One region of the Paenibacillus lentus genome, then DNA from elsewhere that is predicted to be linked to it. Evidence: predicted binding sites of a transcription regulator. Region 1 holds the regulator's gene; the other holds the start of a gene.
What was found. The regulator Rex, encoded in region 1, represses fermentation and respiration genes when NADH is low (regulators of the CRP and FNR family bind a similar motif). The targets are predictions, from matches to a motif close to TTGTGAAATATTTCACAA.
Positions count from the first base shown of each region.

Region 2: the regulator Rex is predicted to act here: its motif matches at 2,229-2,246, upstream of nirB (nitrite reductase large subunit NirB).

Region 1 covers NZ_CP034248.1:3,203,949-3,220,738, forward strand. The annotation lists gene EIM92_RS14410 (biotin--[acetyl-CoA-carboxylase] ligase) at 1-961, shown strand, start outside; gene panB (3-methyl-2-oxobutanoate hydroxymethyltransferase) at 1,255-2,124, shown strand; gene panC (pantoate--beta-alanine ligase) at 2,121-3,017, shown strand; gene panD (aspartate 1-decarboxylase) at 3,020-3,403, shown strand; gene EIM92_RS14430 (tetratricopeptide repeat protein) at 3,530-4,162, shown strand; gene dinG (ATP-dependent DNA helicase DinG) at 4,309-7,185, shown strand; gene EIM92_RS14440 (redox-sensing transcriptional repressor Rex) at 7,225-7,875, shown strand; gene EIM92_RS14445 (amidohydrolase) at 7,865-9,163, shown strand; gene EIM92_RS14450 (cell wall elongation regulator TseB-like domain-containing protein) at 9,215-9,700, shown strand; gene EIM92_RS14455 (hypothetical protein) at 9,951-10,484, shown strand; gene EIM92_RS14460 (AAA family ATPase) at 10,477-11,979, shown strand; gene EIM92_RS14465 (3-hydroxyacyl-CoA dehydrogenase family protein) at 12,116-12,988, shown strand; gene EIM92_RS14470 (acetate/propionate family kinase) at 12,985-14,190, shown strand; gene asnS (asparagine--tRNA ligase) at 14,232-15,527, shown strand; gene EIM92_RS14480 (DnaD domain-containing protein) at 15,607-16,305, shown strand.
Region 2 covers NZ_CP034248.1:3,003,045-3,007,576, forward strand. The annotation lists gene EIM92_RS13380 (winged helix-turn-helix transcriptional regulator) at 88-405, shown strand; gene EIM92_RS13385 (FAD-dependent oxidoreductase) at 466-1,032, shown strand; gene EIM92_RS13390 (hypothetical protein) at 1,397-2,116, shown strand; gene nirB (nitrite reductase large subunit NirB) at 2,349-4,532, shown strand, end outside.

The DNA.
Region 1 (16,790 bases):
TCTGCTGTTATCGCAGCCGGGCCAGTATGTATCCGGTGAGGAGATTAGCCGGAAATTATCGATTAGCCGGACGGCGGTGTGGAAACAGATTAATAAGCTCCGTGAGGAAGGCTATGAATTTGATGCGGTCTCTCGGAAGGGGTACCGACTCATTAGCAAGCCTGAGCGATTAGAATACAGCGGCTTGCTGCAGGCGATGAATACAAAGTCTTTTGGCCGAAAGTTGAAGCTGTTGGAGGTAACGACATCCACGCAAGAGGAGGTTCGCCTGCTGGCGGAGCTAGGAGCTGCGGAGGGGACGCTTGTCATTGCCGAAGAACAGACGATTGGCAGAGGAAGACAAGGCCGGAGATGGCACTCGCCTGCTGGTAAAGGGGTATGGATGAGCTTGTTGCTTCGTCCGCCGCTTCCTTTAACAAGAGCGCCGCAGCTTACTTTGTTAAGCGCGGTGGCGGTATGTCGTGCCATTCGAGCTGTAACGGGAGTAGAGGTGGGTATTAAATGGCCAAATGATCTTCTTGTTCATGGACGGAAAATATGCGGGATATTGTTAGAGTCGATTGGCGAGGATGAAATGATCCGCTATTGTATTGCGGGAGTTGGCATTGATGCGAATCTTGAACCTAGTGATTTGCCGCCTGAGCTACGGACCATTGCGACTTCGCTACAGATCGAAAGCGGCCGAAAGGTTGATCGTGTCGTATTGATCGGTGCGGTTATTGCGGAGCTGGAGAAATTCTATGAGTTATATCTGGAAGAAGGATTTGCCCCGATAGGTCATTTATGGGAGGCGCTGTCGGTTACGACAGGCCAAGATATCACTGTAAAGACGGCTCAAGGAGAAGTGAGGGGTCGAGCGATGGGTCTGGATGAGAACGGAGGACTACTCGTTATGCAAGAAGATCACAGGCTAACCACAATTTTCTCTGGAGAAGTGCAAATTGACGGGTGTAATCCGTAAAAAACTTTGCTATACTGTCCACATAAGGCGGTATCGATGTTTCGAGCTGCACTTATGTGGACATTGTAATGAGGAAGTGAATAACCGTCATGACCGTAAGTATATTCGGTTGCGTCGGATTCTGCTCTGAGCCGAGAAGGACCGAGACAGAAGGGACGAACGAGAAAAGTGACTCTTCTTTGGATTCGGACCTTTTTAGCGCTATAACGATAAAAGGTTTATTTGTCGTTGGCGCGGGGAATTAATCGGTAAACCCATCTATAGGCTTCGAAAACCAAAAGGAGATGAAGAGAATGGCTGCAAAACGCGCTCTAAACATTGTTAATCTAAAAAAGATGAAACAGGATAAAATTCCGCTCACGATGATTACAGCTTATGATTATCCTTCCGCCAGTTTGGCGGAGGAAGCGGGGATCGACATGATTTTGGTCGGAGATTCCCTTGGCAATGTGGTGCTAGGCTATGAGACAACGATTCCGGTAACAGTTGAGGATATGGTCTACCATACTCGGGCGGTAGCACGCGGAGCTCAGCATACTTTTATCGTCACGGATTTGCCGTTTATGACTTATCATGGCAGCATTGATGAGACGCTGCGGGAAGTCAGAAGGGTGATGCAGGAGGGACATGCCCATGCTGTAAAGCTGGAGGGAGGCGCTGAGATCGCCTCTACGGTTCAAGCTGTCGTACAGGCAGGCGTGCCTGTGCTGGGACATATCGGCCTGACACCGCAATCTGTTAATCAAATCGGCGGGTATCGCATTCAAGGCAAAGATGAGAAGGATGCTAGGCGCCTTATGGAGGACGCCAAAGCCTTGGAGCAGGCAGGAGCGTTTGGGATCGTCCTGGAGCTGGTGACCGAAGAGGTTGCTGCCGCGATTTCCAAGGAGCTTGCAATTCCGACGATCGGAATCGGGGCTGGACGAGGCTGTGACGGGCAGGTGCTCGTGTTCCATGATGTACTGAAATATACTTCAGCCTACCGGGAGAAAAAATTTGTGAAGACTTATGCTGACATCGGAGATCAAATCCGCAGCGGCATTTCAGAATATGTAAATGAAGTGAAGACACGAGCTTTCCCAGGGGAGCAGCATGTTTTTGCTGCAGATGAGAAAGTAGTGGATGGTTTGTACGGAAAAGGGAAGGTGGACAGGCAGTCATGATTGTTTTGACGGATATAGAGGACGTAAGAGCGCATTTGCGAGCTGAACGCCTTGCTGCAGCTAGAGAAGGGAAGGAGCTGCAGGTCGGATTTGTTCCTACAATGGGATTTTTGCACGATGGACACGCCAGTCTGCTGCGGAATGCCCGGATGGACAATGATCTCGTCGTATTGAGCATCTTTGTAAATCCGATCCAATTCGGACCAAATGAAGATTTTGAACGTTATCCGCGCGATCGGGACAAGGATATGTCGCTTGCCAAGCGCGAGGGAGTAGACATTGTATTTCTGCCAACGGTAGAAGAAATGTATCCGGAGCCGACCAAGACGAAGGTTCTCGTCTCTGAACTGACGGATCATTTGTGCGGCGCGGCGCGTCCGGGTCATTTTGACGGAGTGACGACAGTAGTTAACAAGCTTCTCAATATCGTCGCCCCGCAGCGAGCGTATTTTGGACAGAAGGATGCGCAGCAAGTTGCAGTAGTCACGCAAATGGTTATGGATCTCAATATGGATGTTGAGATTATTCCGTGTCCGATTGTGCGTGAGGAGGACGGCCTTGCCCTCAGTTCCCGCAATGTATACTTAACGCCAGACGAACGACAGGCCGCGCTTGTGCTATCGCGCTCCTTACGGCAAGCTGAGCAGTTGGCTAGGGAAAGCGAGGAAGCTACGGTAGAGGATCTCTCTCAGGAACTGGTCCAAATGATCGAGTCTGAGCCGGAGGCGAAAATCGACTATGCGGAAGTCCGCCGTTTTCCTTCCTTGGCGTCTTTGCCCGGTTCTATGCGCGTTAAGGAAGTAGAAGGAAAAATATTGCTGGCTGTTGCCGTTAAATTCGGAACGACCCGGTTGATTGATAATGTTATTTTAACGATGGAGGGAGATAAATAGCTATGTATAGAACAATGATGAAATCCAAAATTCATCGGGCTACGGTAACCGAGGCAAATTTGAACTATATAGGAAGCATCACTATAGATGAGGATTTGATGGAAACCGCAGATTTGCTCGAGAATGAAATGGTGCAGATCGTAAACAATAATAATGGCGCGCGCTTAGAAACTTATGTCATTCCAGGACCGCGCGGCAGCGGGGTAATTTGTCTGAATGGGGCTGCAGCCCGCCTGGTTCAGCCTGGAGATCATGTCATCATCATCTCCTATGCGCAAATTTCTGCGGAAGAGCTGAGAAGCCATAAGCCTACAATCGTGTTTGTCGATGACAACAATCGTCCATTGGAGACCGTGGAGCAAGAAACCCACGCCACGGTTCGTTAGAGAAGAAGGCTTCTTGCTGTCCTCTGTCATGCAATTTATGCCTTCGGGAATGAAAAGCCCGCCTGAAACAAAAAATGAACATAAGGCCTCATACTGATTTCATTTTCGTTAAAGGGTGGGTTGCGGATGATGTTTCAACATGTATTTGCGGAAATGAATGAAATGTTGGATGAAATTGCCCGTCATTATCCAATCGCTCAAGGTGTTCATAAACACGAACTCTCCAGGAAGTGGCATCTTCTGCAGCAAATGAGCGACTCCATGATTGAAGAATGGCTTAATTTTGAGGAGAAGATGGGGACGCTGCGCCAAAGCGGTATTCGTCTTGAGGAGAAATGCGAGCTGGATTATCCGGAAATGAACGACGATGCATTTGTGAAAGGTCAGGGGTATTATAAGTTGCTGATGTTTTCTCAATCTCTACTGCAGTTTCAAGCTGTTCTAGAGGAATATCCGGAAAGCTTGATCGGCCGCACTTATTTGGCGATGTGCCACCTTCATTTGGATCAAAGCGATGAGGCTGTGCATTATTTTGAAGAAGTCCTCAAGGCTGCGGCTAATAAACGGCTGCGCTCCATTATTTACAATGCGCTTGGCTGTATTGAGGTGAAACGGGGAGCCCGCAGCAAAGCGAGGGAGTATTTCACCCTGGCTTATCATAGCGACCCCACTTTGCCGGAGCCGTTAGCAAATTGGGAAGCTTGTCTGCACAGTACAGGAAAGCTTCAATATGGCACTCAGCTTATATCTTTGCTGTAGCCGACTTGCAGAAGCGATGCGCGATTCGTTATATTACGGCGCATCGCTTCTTTTGTATTTATCTGTATTAATTTTCAAAACGTCCATCTTCTGTTATGCTGTTAAGAGAAGTAAAGACTGGAACGAAAGGGACCATGGAACGAAAAATGAAATATGCTGTACTTGACTTTGAGACGACAGGCAATCAGTCCTCCGATGAGATCATTCAAGTTGGACTTGCAATTATAGATCATAATTTGACCGTATCCCAGGTATATCATTCATTTATCAAGCCGACGATACCGATCCCACCTTTCATTACGGGATTAACGGGAATTACTGAGGACGACGTCAAAGATGCACCGGACTTGGATGAAGTCATGATGGAAATGGTCCCGCTCCTCAACGATGTTGTGCTCGTGGGGCACAATGTGGCTTTCGATTTTAATTATCTGCAAAGCGCATTGGACAAGACGGGGTATCTTCCGTTTACGGGACGCATTCTGGACACGATGGATTTCTTGAAAATATTTTACCCATCGCTCAGTTCTTACCAGTTAGGGCTCGTTGCCGCCGAGTTTGGCGTTGAACATGAACGGCCCCATCAAGCCGATAGCGATGCGCTGGCGACGGCATATGTGTTTCTGAAATGTTTGGAGGAATTGGCCGGTTTGCCGCTTCTTACCGTACAGCGGTTAGCTGATTTGTTCGCAGGAGAAGACAGCGATTTGGGCTGGTTCTTTGATGCGGCATTGCAGGAAAGAGAGCTGCAGGGCGAACAGAGTACGGATGGATTTGCCTATTACCGTCAATATGCGCTGCAAGTCGAGGATTGGAAGGATATCGTTCCAGCCAGAGATCATATGGTTGACAACCCGCTCGAAAATATCAGCTTCGAACAGTTTATGGAGCAGGTGAGAGAACGGCTGCGCTTGAAGCTGCCTCAGTATGAGGAGCGTGAAGCGCAGAATATGATGCTTGAGGATGTGATGCAGGCCTTCGATGAGGAGAAGCACCTTCTTGTGGAAGCGGGTACGGGTACAGGGAAATCGCTGGGCTACTTACTTCCAGCCATCTATCATGGCGTAAAGCATAATGAGAAGGTCATGGTAAGCACGCATACGATTAACCTGCAGGAGCAGCTCCGGGAACGTGATGTCCCGTTGCTGACCGAGGCTGTGCCTTTTCCTTTTCGCGCAGCAGTGTTCAAGGGAAGAAATCATTATTTGTGTCTGCGTAAATTTGAACATAAAATAAGTAGGAAAGACTTTGCATCTCCCAAAGAAGAAATCATGATCGCGGCGCAAATGGTCGTGTGGCTTACACAAACCGAGACGGGGGATGATGAAGAGCTTAATTTAGGCAATCGCGGCGGAGATTTCTGGGACACCGTAGCGAGTGATTCGGATTCCTGCCTTGGCCGATCATGCCCGTGGTTTAGGAAATGCTATTACCATAGAGCTAAACATGAGGCCGGGGTTGCCGATGTTGTGATTACGAACCATTCGAAGCTGTTCACGGACATTCAGGCTGGGCATCAGCTTCTTCCGGGATATGAGCGGCTTGTCATCGATGAAGCGCATCATTTGGAGGATGTCGCAGGCAAGCATCTTGGCCTTCATATGAAATATTTCACAGTAGTCCATACATTGACCCGTTTGTTCAAGGATAGTAAAACCGGACAACTGCCTAATCTAAGAATCCTGCTTCAGAATACACCAAGTGAGAAGTCGGTGGACTGGTGCGGGATTATCGATGGCATTTATCCGGCGCTTATAGACGTGAAGGAGAGCTGGGATAAGCTCAGCGAGATGTTATTCTCGTTGATGCCCGAACGCAGTGACGCGGCTCCTGGCGATCCTGGACAGTTCGTTCTCCGTTTACACCCGCAGAAGAAGCCTAAGGATTGGGATACGCTTAGCGCGCTCGAAAATCATATTTATGTCCTGCTTGGCGAGGTAGTCCGTAAGGGTGAACGCATGATGAACGATATTCGCGAAGAGCAGGAGGATTATGGAGCAGACAGCTTGCTAACGGATATTAATGGTCTGTTCAAAGACCTGGCAACGGAGCGGGAAGCTATTCGTACGTTTATGAAGCTGGATGACGAGGAAACCGTGTATTGGATCGAAGGAAACGGGAACTACCGCAGTCGCTCTTTGCAGATATATGCGGTTCCAATCGATGTCAGTAAACAGCTCAAAAATTACTTCTTTGACAAAAAGAAGAGCGTGGTCATGACCTCGGCTACTTTGTCCGTGGATAAGTCGTTTCAGTATATGATTGATCAACTGGGACTGCAGGAGGCTGCCGATACCGATCGGCTGCTAACCTCGATGCTTCCTTCTCCGTTCAACTATAGGAACCAGGCTCTGCTGGTCATTCCTCGGGACTTTCCGAGTGTAAAGGGCAGTGTGGGGGACGAGCATTTCGTAAATATGCTGGTGCAGTCACTGGCAGATACGGCAGTAGCTACGCGCGGACGTATGCTGGTGCTCTTTACGTCTTACCGTATGCTGCGACAGGTTTATGAACCGCTGAAGGAGCATTTATCCTCCGAGGGTATTACCGTCATTGGCCAGGGCATGGATAGCGGCAGTCGCACGAAGCTGACTCGTAGATTTCAAGGCCAGGAAGCCTCTGTTTTGCTCGGTACGAGCAGCTTCTGGGAAGGTGTGGACATTCCTGGAGAGGCGCTGACAAGCCTGGCGATCGTTCGCTTGCCTTTTCAGCCGCCCAATCATCCGCTTGTAGAGGCGAAGAGCGAACGGCTGCAGAAGGAGAAGAAGAATCCGTTTATGAAGCTGTCCGTACCGCAGGCCGTCATACGTTTCAAGCAAGGATTTGGGCGCCTGGTTCGCTCTTCGCAGGATCGCGGCATAGTTGTAGTTTACGACACGCGCATCTTGGAATCTTACTATGGAAAGTATTTTTTATATTCACTGCCTGGGCCTAAAATGGAACATATGCCGACCGAGCAAATGGTTCCGAGAATTTCCGAATGGCTTGACGTTTGCGAAGTCCAGGAAGTAAAGGAGCAATAACCGTAATTCATATCGCGCCATTTTAAGGGGAGAAAAGCTATGAAATCAGAGAAAATTTCCGATGCGGTTGTACGCAGATTACCTGTTTATTTGCGTTTCCTCAATGAGCTGAGCCTGCGTGAAGTGCCGACGGTGTCCTCTCAGGAACTAGGTCAGAAACTTGATCTCAATCCTGCGCAAATTCGTAAAGACCTAGCTTATTTTGGGGATTTTGGTCGTAAAGGCATCGGATACGATGTATCATATCTCATTGAGAAAATAAGACAAATCCTAAATTTGGATCAGCAAATCAACGTAGCTCTTGTAGGAGCTGGTAATTTAGGTCAAGCATTGTCCAACTATAATGCATATTTAAAGGATAATATGAAAATCGTGGCGGTGTTCGATGCAGCACCGTCTAAAATCGGTAGCAAAATCAACAATATTACTGTACAGCCGATCGATGAACTCGTTGAAACAGTAAAGGCATTAGGTATTCGGATCGGAATTATTACCGTGCCCCATTTTGAAGCTCAGCGGGTTGCCGATCAACTTGTGGCTGCTGGCATCGGGGCGATTCTAAACTTTGCGCCAACGATATTGAAGGTTCCGCCAGAGGTAAGAATTCATGCGGCCGATTTCACGACGGATTTGCTCAGTCTAGCTTATTATTTGCATGATGGAAAGGAACTAACTTCTAATGAGTCGTAAAATGTTAATTGAGAACGGCACATTTGCCGTTTTGGAGCAGGATCAAACCGTTATCGACGGCTTTATGCTCGTTGAGGATGATCTTCTTACCTATATTGGTTCTGAGCGTCCGGATCACTGCGATGATGCCGAAGTGCTGGACGGCAGAGGACTGTTGTTTCTGTCAGGCTTAGTCAATACGCATGGTCATGCGGCTATGTCGCTGCTCCGCGGCTATGGGGACGACATGGTGCTGCAAAAATGGCTGCAGGAGAAAATGTGGCCGATGGAAGCAAAGTTTACAGGGAGCGATGTATACTGGGGGACGGCGCTGTCTGTACTGGAAATGATCAAAGGAGGCACAACGACCTTTCTGGATATGTATGACCATATGGATCAGGTTGCCCAGGTAACGGAGGAATCGGGTATTCGTGGCGTGCTTATGCGCGGGGCAATCGGTCTTTGTCCGCCGGAGGTCCAGAAGCAGAAGCTGGATGAAGCCGTGGCTTTTGCCCGGAACTGGCACGGAAAAGCCAACGGCCGGATAACGACGATGATTTCGCCGCATGCTCCTTATACTTGTCCGCCGGACTACATCGAGCAATTCGTGCAAGCCGCGCATGATCTCGATTTGCCGATGCATACCCATATGTCAGAGACTCAAGCCGAAGTAGAGCAAAATGTAGCCGATTACGGTGCGAGGCCGGTAGAGCACTTGCTTAAGCTGGGAATGTTCTCTCGCCCGACCTTGCTTGCGCATGGCGTGCATTTGACGGATGAGGAAATTGAAGTGCTTGCCGCTCATAAAGTCGCTATTTCCCATAACCCGGGAAGTAACTTGAAGTTGGCGAGCGGTGTGGCTCGAGTTCCTGAGCTGCTGAAAGCAGGAGTTACTGTGTCCTTGGGAACTGACGGCGCAGCGAGCAATAATAATTTGGATATGTTCGAGGAAATTCGGCTTGCCGCTTTGATCCATAAAGGGGTATCGGGCGATCCAACGGCTGTGCCGGCATTGGAAGCTTTGCGAATGGGCACGGAATACGGCGCGCAATCGGTGTTCCTGAACAATACGGGCAAGCTTGCTGCGGGAATGAAGGCGGATTTCATCGCTCTTAATACAGAGCAGGCGCATTTTGTGCCTAGAACCGATTATGTGTCTCATGTCGTATACTCAGCAGGCCCGAAAGATGTTGAGCATGTATGGGTTGATGGGAAACAAATCGTGAAGCACGGCGTTTGTCTCACATTGGATGAAGAGCGGATTCGCCACGAAGCTCAAGCGGCATTTGAGGGCTTGTTGTCCAGATAATCAGATAGCATTGAGATAGATTTAAGTTTGGTATTAGAGAGGAAGAGAAGGTTGAAGAAGAGAACCCAATGGATCCTGCTCTCTATTCTCATTCTGCTGCTGGTACTCTTCGGCCTTCATCGTTTTTATGTATATATACAGCAGGATATTTGGATTGAGGAGAAGTCGGCGATTCAGTCGGCTAAGCAGCAAACGAGTATTATTTCGGTCGATAAGACGTGGAAATCGGTTTGGGATGAGGTTTGCTGGGTCATTAAAGGGAAGAATGAGAACGGTGAAGAGCTGATGGTTTGGCTTCCGGAGAGCGGAGAAGCCCATGAAGAGCTTCTGGCCAATGGAAAGTCGGAGCAGCAAATCCGGAATATCATCAACCAATCGCTACCCGGGATCAGAATTGTCAGACTCATGCCCGGGATCTATGAGGATGAGTATGTATGGCAGTTGTTTTACAAGGAAGAAGAGCATCATTATTATCAATTCTTCCGGTTCAGCGACGGCTCGGCTTTGCCTGATAAATTCACGCTACCCAATCGATGATCAATGGTAGAGTTTAAGGTTATAAGACACACAGCACTGTGCATCAATAAATATAACAGTTAACAGTAGAAATACCCTCGCTCCATAGAGCCAGGGTATTTTTTATTTTCTAAAAATTTTAAATATATTCATACTTTGGCTTCGATATACGATGTACTAGTATGTTATACTTTTATTTGTAAGTTTTGATAGATCAGAGTATATCAATATTCGCAAGTATTTATATATACTATATAGAAGGAGGCCGCGAATGAAATTACGAATTAGACAAATTGTCGCCATCGCAGCATTCTCTGCTGTATTGTTGTTTGGAGGATGGTTTGGCTACAGCCAATGGGCGATCGAGGCTCCGTTACACAAGCTGGTACAGCAATATGAAGGCGTAAATCATGTTAAATTGAATATTACCCCCAAAGAGGTGGGGGTGAAACTTGATCTTGAAGCTGGTACGGATATAGGCGGGCTTGTTCGCTATATTGAGAAGGATGGCCAACAGCTTTTAGGCAAGCGTTCATTAAAGCTGGAAGTAAAAGATCATTCTTCAGCGGCTTTGGATCAAATTTGGAGTGAAGCACTGTTTTCTGTTGCTCAAGCTATGGAGAGCAGACAATATACGGAAATACAGAGCACGTTGACGCAATTGGAGCAGAAGTATGATACGCTGCGGACAACCGCCGTTATGGACAACGATAACGTCTATCTGACGCTAACCGATGGAGCGGCGAGCAAATACGTTATTTTGCCCCGGATTCCGCAGAAATTGGGGGTGTGGCCCAATGCGTAAATGGATGTGGGAAGTTATTGTCGGATTTGTTCCTGTGCTATTGGTTTTTATGGCATTTATTGGCTTGAATGTAGTTCCGCTTATTATTGCCACGCTCATGGCAGGTGCGGTATTTGCCGCGCTAAAAATGCGTGGAGGCATCACGATTGGTGCGGCTCAGGAGCGGAAGCGGAAAAAAGCAGGTCCTGCCAAGCTGACCTTTGAAGAAATTGGAGGCCAGGACAGCGCGAAACAAGAGTTACAGGAAGCGCTGGACTTCATGGTTCGCCATGAAGAAATTAAGCAATTTGGAATTAGACCGATCAAAGGAATTCTGCTCACCGGCCCTCCGGGAACAGGAAAAACGCTGATGGCAAAGGCAGCGGCGCATTATACGAACTCAGTCTTTGTTGCCGCTTCGGGCAGTGAATTTGTAGAAATGTACGTCGGGGTCGGTGCGGGAAGGATACGTGAATTGTTTAAAGAGGCGCGAACCCGAGCCGCGAAAGAGAACAAGGAGAATGCAATTATTTTTATCGATGAAATCGATGTGATTGGCGGCAAAAGAGAAGGCGGTCAGCAGCGCGAATATGATCAAACGCTGAATCAATTGTTGACAGAGATGGATGGTATCTATTCGGCAGAAGCGCCGCGTATTTTGCTTATGGCGGCGACAAACCGCAAGGAAATGCTGGATGCAGCGCTGTTGCGCCCAGGTCGATTCGACCGCCATATCCAGGTCGATTTACCCGATAAGAAAGGCCGTTTGCATATATTGGAGCTGCACGCGAAGAATAAACCGCTGCAAGAGGGTGTTAGTCTGGAGAAGCTCGCCGAGGAGTCCTTTGGATTTTCGGGCGCACAGCTGGAAAGCGTCATGAACGAGGCAGCGATCTATGCGATGAGAGAAGACAAGAAGGAAATTGAGCAACGCCATCTATCCATGGCGATCGATAAGGTAATGCTCGGCGAACGGACAGACCGGGAATCAACGGAGGAAGAGAAGCGCCGTGTGGCGATTCATGAGCTAGGCCATGCGATAGCAGCCGAAGCAGTGGCACCGGGCAGCGTCAATCAGGTTGCGCTTAGCCCGCGCGGAAGGGCGCTTGGCTATGTCCGCCATAATCCGCAGGAAGATAAATATTTATATACAAAAGCTTATTTAGAAGGCCAAATTATTATCGCCTTGGCCGGGGCGGCCGCCGAGGAGATCTATTATGGCGAGCGCAGCACTGGCTCTAGCAACGATTTTGAGCAAGCGATCAACATCGTGCATACGATGATGACCTCCGGGCTGACTTCCCTTGGTATCGTCAACATGGATATGATGACCAAGGAAGTCCTCATGAGGGAAAATTCGGCGATATTGGATGAACTCGCAGCCAGATCGAAACAATTGCTGATCGATCATTCCACCGTGTTCGACAAGTCGCTGGAAATTCTTTTACGGGAAGAGCGCCTTTCCGGAGAGCAATTTAGATGTCAATTTGGTGACAGTGTCCTTTTACCGGCATAAATCTTGTGCCGGTTATTTTTTTTACTTTTTGTCCGTGCTAAGATATTATTATATGTTGGGTATTAAAAAATTGTATTATTCGACATGAAGGGTACAATATTATGTGTAGACGATGAAAGGATGGAGCGAAGGAACCATGAACTTCAAAAGAATAGGTGTCATTGGCGGCGGCACGATGGGTCAGGGAATTAGCGAAATGCTGGCAGCCAAAGGACTCGATGTGCTTCTCGTAGAAGAATCACCTGAAAAATTAGACCACGCTTATAATATGATAGAAACGAGCTTGGATAAGCAGCTTGAGAAATGGGCTATTACCAAGGCCGAGAAAAAGCTGATTTTGTCTAAAGTCCATAAAGTAACCCATCTTGCTGAATTGGGTACCTGCGATATGGTCATCGAGACCATTTCGGAGGATTTGGATGCCAAAAAAGAGGTGTTCAAGGAGCTTGATCATGTGTGCCCAAGCAACATTATTCTGGCCAGTAACACGTCAACGCTCAGTCTGACAGAAATTGCCGGTTCAACAATGTATCCCGAGCGGGTAATTGGCATGCACTTTATTTATCCGGTATCCAAAATTAATCTTGTGGAAATCATCCGCGGACTCAAAACATCGGATACAACGTTTGAAGAAACCAAGCATTTCGTGGAGGAAGTTGTCGATAAACGCGGTATCATGGTGTATGAATCACCAGGATTCGTTACTTCTCGCATCATTTGCGTCATGATTAACGAAGCGCTGCACGTGCTTGGTGAGGGCGTTGCAACTGCCGAAGATATCGACAATGCCATGCGCGTTGGGTATCAGTTCCAGTACGGGCCGCTTGAAATGGCTGACCGTTTTGGTCTGGACTCCGTATTGGCTGCACTCGAGCGCATGTTCCGTGAATTCGGCGATCTAAAATACCGTCCTTCCTTTGTATTGAAAAAAATGGTCCGCGCTGGAAGCTTAGGTGTGAAGACGGGCGAAGGATTTTTCAAATACGACAAGGATGGTGACCGGTTATGAAAGTTCTTGTAATTAACGCGGGAAGCTCTTCCCTGAAATATCAACTGTATGACATGACGGATGAATCTGTATTAGCTAAAGGTCTAGTCGAACGGATCGGTATGGATTCTTCGATTCTCACTCATAAGCCGACAGGCAAAGAGGAAGTGACCGAGGTTAGTGATATTCTGGAGCACACGACAGCGATTCGTAAGGTACTCGAAAAGCTTACTCACAAAGAGCATGGCGTGCTCCAAGCGATTGATGAAATCGAGGCAGTGGGCCACCGGGTAGTACATGGCGGCGAAGCATTTAAAGGTTCGGCTCTAATTACCGGGGAAGTAAAATCCGAAATTCGCCGTTTATTCGATTTGGCTCCACTACACAATCCAGCATGCATGATGGGGATTCAGGCTGCCGAGGCAAACCTGCCGAACGTCCCGCAAACCGTTGTGTTTGATACGGCATTCCACCAGACGATGCCAGAAAAAGCTTATTTATATGCGATTCCTAAGGTACTGTATAAGAAGCATAGGGTTCGTCGTTATGGATTCCATGGAACTTCGCATGAGTATGTAAGCCACACTGCGGCTGAATTTTTGGGGCAGAAGATTGAGGACTTGAAAATCATCACCTGCCACATTGGAAATGGAGCTAGCTTGACGGCTGTTAAGGATGGCGTCTCTGTTGATACTTCTATGGGCATGACTCCGCTGGAAGGATTGATTATGGGGACGAGAAGCGGAGATTTGGATCCGGCTGTAGTGCCTTTTGTAATGAACAAAGAAGAGCTTACAATTAACGAAGTGAATTCTATGCTGAACAAGCACAGCGGCTTGCTGGCGATATCTGGATCGAGTAGCGATATGCGAGATATTACCGATGGGATGGAAGCCGATGAACCAAATGCTACGCTCGCTTTTGAAATGTATGAATACCGTTTGCGCAAATACATCGGTTCTTATGCGGCAGCGATGAACGGCGTAGACGTGATTGTATTTACAGCAGGAGTAGGCGAGAATTCAGCAATAGTACGCGAGAAGGTATGCGAGAACTTAACTTATCTCGGCGTTGAAATTGACCTTGAGCTGAACAAAATTCGTTCCGGAGATCCGCGTCGCATTTCTACGCCGAACTCTAAGGTAGAGGTTCTTGTTATCCCTACGAATGAGGAACTGGTCATTGCTCGGGATACGCATCGTATCGTTAAAGAAGGGCAATAAAACGAAAGAAATCAGTACAGAGATAGAGGAGATGTTCATGCATGACGAATAAAACGGTGATTCGTCAGGTTAACGAGCATGTCGGTGAGAAGGTCGTCATCGGCAGCTGGCTAAACAACAAACGCTCAAGCGGTAAAATTCAGTTTTTGCAACTTCGTGACGGAACGGGCTACATCCAAGCTGTTGTCGTTAAGAGCGAAGTATCCGAAGATACCTGGAATGCAGCCAAGAGCTTGACGCAAGAGTCTTCGCTTTATGTAACGGGTGTCATTCGGGAGGAGCCACGCAGCCAATCCGGCTACGAAATGACGGTTACGGAGCTTGACATTATTCAATTGACGGAAAATTATCCGATTACACCGAAAGAGCATGGCGTCGATTTCCTGATGGATCATCGTCATTTGTGGCTTCGTTCCCAGAAGCAGCGGGCGATCATGGTCATTCGTGCGGAAATCATCAGAGCGATTCAAGAGTTTTTCGATCAGCACCACTTTACACTTGTTGACCCGCCGATCCTGACCCCAACGTCAGCGGAGGGAACAACGAACCTGTTCCATACGAAATACTTTGATGAGGATGCTTATTTGACGCAAAGCGGTCAGCTTTATATGGAAGCTGCGGCAATGGCCCTAGGCAAGGTTTATTCCTTCGGGCCGACGTTCCGCGCGGAGAAATCCAAGACCCGCCGTCACTTGATCGAATTTTGGATGATTGAACCGGAAATGGCTTTTACCGATCATGAGGAGAGCCTTGTCGTTCAGGAACAGTTCGTTACACATGTCGTCCAATCCGTATTGAAAAATTGTCGATCCGAGCTAGAAGCTATCGGCCGTGATATTACCAAGCTGGAAAACATCCAGGCACCGTTCCCGCGGATTACTTATGATGAAGCTATCGATTTCCTGCATACGAAGGGCTTCGATATTCCTTGGGGAGAAGATTTTGGTGCGCCACATGAAACGGCGATTGCCGAGCAGTATGACAAGCCGGTATTTATCACGCATTATCCGGCTGGCATCAAGGCATTCTATATGAAGCCTGACCCAAATCGGCCAGAGGTCGTGCTTTGCGCGGATATGATCGCTCCAGAAGGCTATGGAGAGATTATAGGCGGATCGCAACGGATTGATGATCCGGAGCTGATGGAAGCCCGTTTTAAAGAGCACGAGCTGTCACCGGAAACGTATCAATGGTATTTAGATTTGCGCAAGTATGGTTCAGTACCGCATTCCGGCTTTGGACTTGGACTGGAGCGGACCGTCGCATGGATTTGCGGACTTGAACATGTTCGCGAGACGATTCCGTTCCCACGGATGTTGTACCGTCTGTATCCGTAAAAGAAAGTAGCCCGGAAATCATCTTTTTCGTTATACAATACAAGTACGGGGTTGCTAGGGATAGGAAAGGTGAGGACGTATGGCATTGACCGAAGGCTGGAAGGTATGGGCCAAAGGAGTCGCTTACGGCATGGAAACCGGTGTTATTTCTGTGCCAGCGGCTCTGATGATCCATTACCGGAAACTCGGTTTAAGTGATACCGAGGTCATGCTACTGCTGCAACTGATTGTCTATAAGCAGACGGAGCAAAATGATTTTCCATCGATAGACCAGTTGGAGGAACGAATGGGAGGAGCGCCTGGTGAGGTCTCCTCCGTCATCCAACGCCTGATGAAGGATCACTTCATCAGCATCGATGTAGAGCTTGATGAACAAACCGGCATCCAATTCGAAAGCTACAACCTGACAGGGATGTATGAACGTTTGGCTCATTGCATTACTGAAGAACGATCAGCGATGCGGCAGCGGACAAGTCAGCGGGAACGTGAGATAGCTGCTGTCCAGCAGGAGGTAAACGAGCGAAATTTATTCGTCATTTTTGAGAAGGAATTCGCCAGACCCTTATCACCGATGGAATGCGAGACGATTTCCGGTTGGGTGGATCAAGATGGATATCCGGAGGATCTTATTTTACTCGCATTAAAGGAAGCCGTCTTTGCCGGTAAGGTGCATTTTCGCTATATCGATCGAATTTTGCTAGAATGGAGCCGCAATCGCGTACAGACGGTTGAGGATGCCAAGGCATATGCTCAGAAATTCCGGAGTATGGGACGTTAGCTACTTAATAGTTATATAGGATTTCAACAAAGAACCTCTTCTTGAGGGAGTGGCAGCCAGTCATTATAATTGCCAAATCTCCGCAAGGAGAGGTTTTTCTTCCTAGCAAACTACTGGATGCTTACGATCGAGGGACGAGCTGTAGCAGCTATGAAGCATCATTCTGATAGTGACAATATGAAGGCGAATTTTTTGCGGGGCGGTCTAGAGGATACATAGATTGAAGAGCGAGTAAGGTATGTTCGTAGTTAATGCAGCAGCGACCTAGCAGCAATACTGAGCGGTTACATTCCAAGAGGATAGAGACGCTAGCGATTACCGAAATCGTCAGCGTCTTTTTTGCGAGGAGTACTTTCAAAGATTTTTTAATAAATATGCAGGGGCAGTGCCAGATGACTTCGTCTATATTTATGGAAGGAGGGGAGAGTCATTGAGGAAAAGACACTTATTCTAAAAATAAAGCAGGGCGACCGCAGTGCATTTAG
Region 2 (4,532 bases), 210 kb from region 1:
TTTAAGAAAATATGATAAGGTTGATATATACTAACTAAACGTAAGTTTTGGGCTTTTTAAGTCCATCGGGTAAAGAGGTGAAGAGCAATGGAAGATGCGCATCATACACTATGTCCGCGTTTTGAGTCTGCTTTCTCGATCTTGGGCAAGCGCTGGAATGGACTTATCATCCATTCATTAATGAATGGACCGAAGCGGTTCAAGGACATTTCTAATCTAATTCCATCGATGAGCGATAAGATGTTGTCTGAACGAATGAAAGATTTAGAGAACGAAGGCATCCTGGTACGACATGTATATCCGGAGACGCCGGTGCGAATTGAGTATGAGCTGACGGAAAAAGGTCTCGCATTGGGGCCAGTTATGGGCGAGGTGCAATGCTGGGCCGAGAAGTGGATCGAATAAGCTGTTCGTGCCGTTACCTGTGACGGATCGGCACGAATAATAAAGAAAGTGGGTGTATTTGTGGCTGAGGTCATTGTGATCGGAGCAGGGCCAGCGGGAGCTAGCGCAGCTTTGTTCCTGGCAAAAGCGGGGAAGGAGACCCTTGTTCTTGACAGCAATACGAGCATGACGAAACGGGCTTGGATTGACAATCATTACGGAGCTGCGGGACTCTCCGGTCCGGATTTACTTCAAATTGGACGTGAACAGGCAGAGAAGTTCGGGGCCAAATTCATCGAAGAGAAAGTAATGGCCATTGATACCAATGGCGGTTCAAAACTGACCGTAAAGACGGAATCAGGCCGCAGCTTTGAAGCATCCCATATTATTTTGGCTACAGGCGTTTTGACCGAATTGGCAAGCTCCATCGGGCTTGAGCTGAAAGATGGTACGGAGCCGCGGATCAAGACCGTCATCCAGACGGACGGCGCGGGCAGAACCAGTAAGCCGCGAATTTGGGCCGCAGGAACGGTGGCAGGAGTGAGCGTCCATACGATTATTACGGCTGGAGATGGAGCCAAAGTAGCTATAGAATTAATTAGTGAAATGAACGGTGAGCGGTATGTTGACCACGATATCCTAAAATAGCATCAAACGAAGTTATATCTTATGATTGATTGAGGGCTGCCCCTGGATAGGGCGAGCCTTTTTTTCGTTTGTATTAAGCACATTGTACAAATGTTACTTTAAGTTAGTCATAAAAAATAGACATTTCATGTGACTGCAATCACAAAGTGTGCAAAGCAGCTCATTTACGATAATTGTATCCTGGAGTCTAGGAGAAATAACTCATGATATGGAGGGCGAGTATCTGTAATTCGCAGGAATTGATTAACCCAGTTATATGTATTAAATATGGATTGCTTATGTTTTTAGGTTTGAGAACTGTCCACCAGTCCGGTATGCTAGAGTAAGAAACTCGATTTGGCATTTACGGAAAGCAGGTGCAGTCATGAGCTACAAATCTGGTTTAATACTAATAATGATCGTAATTACCGCTCTGCTTAGCACAGCCTGTGCAGCACAGCCTATAGAAGAGCCGGAGCCGCTGGTACAGGTAGAAGAGGATAATCATGATGATGACATTACCTTGAAAATCGACGGCAGCACGTTGATCCCGGATGTAACGAGCAACCTTCACTTTGATTATATGGAAGGAATTACTTTGCGACAGGCTCTAGAGAGCAGTCAGACAATTCAGCTTACGAATGAAGGCAAGGGGATATCGTCTGTTGGAGACGTGTCGTTGGATTCTACCTTAGAGTGGGGCGTAAAATTAAATAAGCAGGATTTGAAGCCTGAAGAGTGGAATACGAAGCTGAAAAAAGGCGATGTTATTCTCGTCTATGTCAAGACGGTCAATAACGAGGCGGATCTATCGGAGCAGGGAGCGCTTATTTTAACGGTTAACAATAGCTTAGTGAATAGCGGAGAGCGTCTTCATTATGTGAGCCGTTATGAAGATAATATTACGGTTAGGGATTTGCTGAGAATGAGCGGAATCGTCACATTCAATTTAAACAATAAGCGGATTATCGCCGTAAACGGGCATCAACCGGGAATGAATGAGAAGTGGATCTTAAAAGTGAATCATAAAGAGCTCAGGGAGAGCGGCTTGGAGATGCGCTTGAGGCCGCATGATCATGTGCAGCTGGAGCTTGTTAGAATGTAACAATCCAATCTGTAGGTTCTCATTTCGCGAAAACACAACTGGAATGATTTTTAAGTTGATTTTCGCGAAATGTACTTTTCAAGATGAATGGAAAGAAAAACTATGACAATTATTGTGATAATATTCACAATTGGTGTGAATTAAATCACAATGTATCCGAAATTTTAAGTATATAATTAAAACATCACTTTAGGAAAACGAAGGCTCTAGTCAGAAGGAGGCATTCCTCAATATGAACAATAACAAACAAAAACTAGTCGTCATTGGGAATGGGATGGCGGGAATCAGTACAGTTGAACAAATTTTGAAGCTGTCAACACAATTTGAAATTACCGTTTTCGGAAGCGAGCCGCATCCGAACTATAATCGGATCATGCTCTCGTATGTTTTGGAAGGAAGTAAGACGCTTGATGATATCGTTCTAAACGACTGGCATTGGTATGCTGATCACGGTATTACGCTGCACACGGGAACCAAGGTCGCGAAAATCGACCAAATGAGCAAAGAAGTGGTCACCGAGCAGGGGATGCGGGTACCTTACGATAAGGTCATTATCGCGACCGGCTCCAACTCGTTTATTCTCCCGATTCCTGGTAGCGATAAACAAGGGGTTATCGGCTTCCGCGATATCGCAGACTGCAACCAAATGCTGGAGGCTGCAAAGACGTACAAAAAAGCGGCGGTGATCGGTGGGGGACTGCTTGGTTTGGAAGCCGCCAAAGGATTGGTCCAATTAGGAATGGACGTTACTGTCGTTCACCTGATGGAAGATTTGATGGAGCGGCAGTTGGACCATCAGGCTGCGCTTATGCTGCGTCATGAATTAGAGCGCCAAGGTATTAAGTTCAAGATGGAAGCCCAGACGGTTGAATTGCTTGGAGATGAGAGAGTAAGCGGTCTGCGTTTTGCCGACGATACGGTTTTAGAGGCCGAGTTCGTTGTTATGGCTGTAGGCATCAAGCCGAACGTTGAAGTTGCTAAGAATAGCGGCATTGAGGTGAACCGCGGCATTGTTGTTAATGATTATATGCAGACCTCGATGGAGGATGTATATTCCGTAGGCGAGTGTAATGAGCACCGTGGCGTATGCTATGGACTCGTGGCTCCGCTATTCGAACAAGGCATGGTTCTTGCGAAGCACATTTGCGGCGTGGATACAGCTCCTTACGAGGGTTCTGTCGTATCGACGAAACTGAAAATATCGGGCGTAGATGTATTCTCCACTGGGGAGTTTATCGATGGGCCCGAGCATACAGTCATTGTTAGTAAAGATGACTGGAAGCGCACATATAAGAAAATATTACTCAAAGACGGTGTCATGGTCGGTGCCGTGCTCTACGGAGATATCAATGATTCGGCGGAGCTGCAGAAGCTGATCAAGCAACAGACAGTGATGACCGATGAACTGTATGACACACTGATGGGCTCGGGCTGCTGCGGCGGAGGTGCGAAGAAAACCGCCTCGATCGAGGCCATGCCTGATGAAGAGATCGTCTGCGGCTGTAATGGGGTAACGAAAGGGAGTATCATCGAAGCGGTAACGAGTCAGGGACTGACGACTGTCGATGAGATCAAGGCCTGCACCGGGGCGACCCGTTCGTGCGGCGGTTGCAAGCCGGTCGTAGAGCAAATTTTGCAATATGTGCTGGGAGACGGGTTCGAGACAGCGGCCAAAGAGGGCATCTGCGGCTGTACGACATTGGATCGCGACGAAATTGTTGCCGAAATCAGAACAAAAGGCCTGCAGACGACCAAAGAAGTTATGAATGTGCTGGGCTGGAATGAGCCTGAAGGCTGCTCGAAGTGCCGTCCTGCGCTCAATTACTATCTCGGCATGGTCTATCCGGATACCTATGAGGACGAGAAGGAATCGCGCTTTGTGAACGAGCGTATGAACGCCAACATTCAGAAGGATGGAACGTATACGGTTGTTCCGCGGATGTATGGGGGCGTAACGACGCCGGAGGATTTGAAGAAAATCGCCGATGTCTCTCTCAAATATGATGTAAAAGTGGTTAAAGTCACTGGAGGACAACGCCTAGACTTGATCGGTGTGAAGAAAGAGGATTTGCCGAAGGTTTGGGAAGAGCTGGATATGCCGTCGGGTTATGCCTATGCGAAATCGTTGCGTACTGTTAAGACGTGCGTAGGATCGCAGTTCTGCCGCTTCGGCACCCAGGATTCGATGAGTATGGGAGCGTTGCTGGAACGCAAGTTCGAACGTATTGATTATCCTGCTAAATTTAAAATGGCTGTCAACGGTTGTCCGCGTAACTGTGCGGAAGCCTGCACGAAAGATATCGGCATCGTCGGCAACGATGGAGGCTGGGAAATCTTTATCGGCGGGAACGGGGGCATTAAGGCCCGCCTTGCGGATTCACTGTGTAAGGTGAAGACGGATGAAGAATTAATCGAG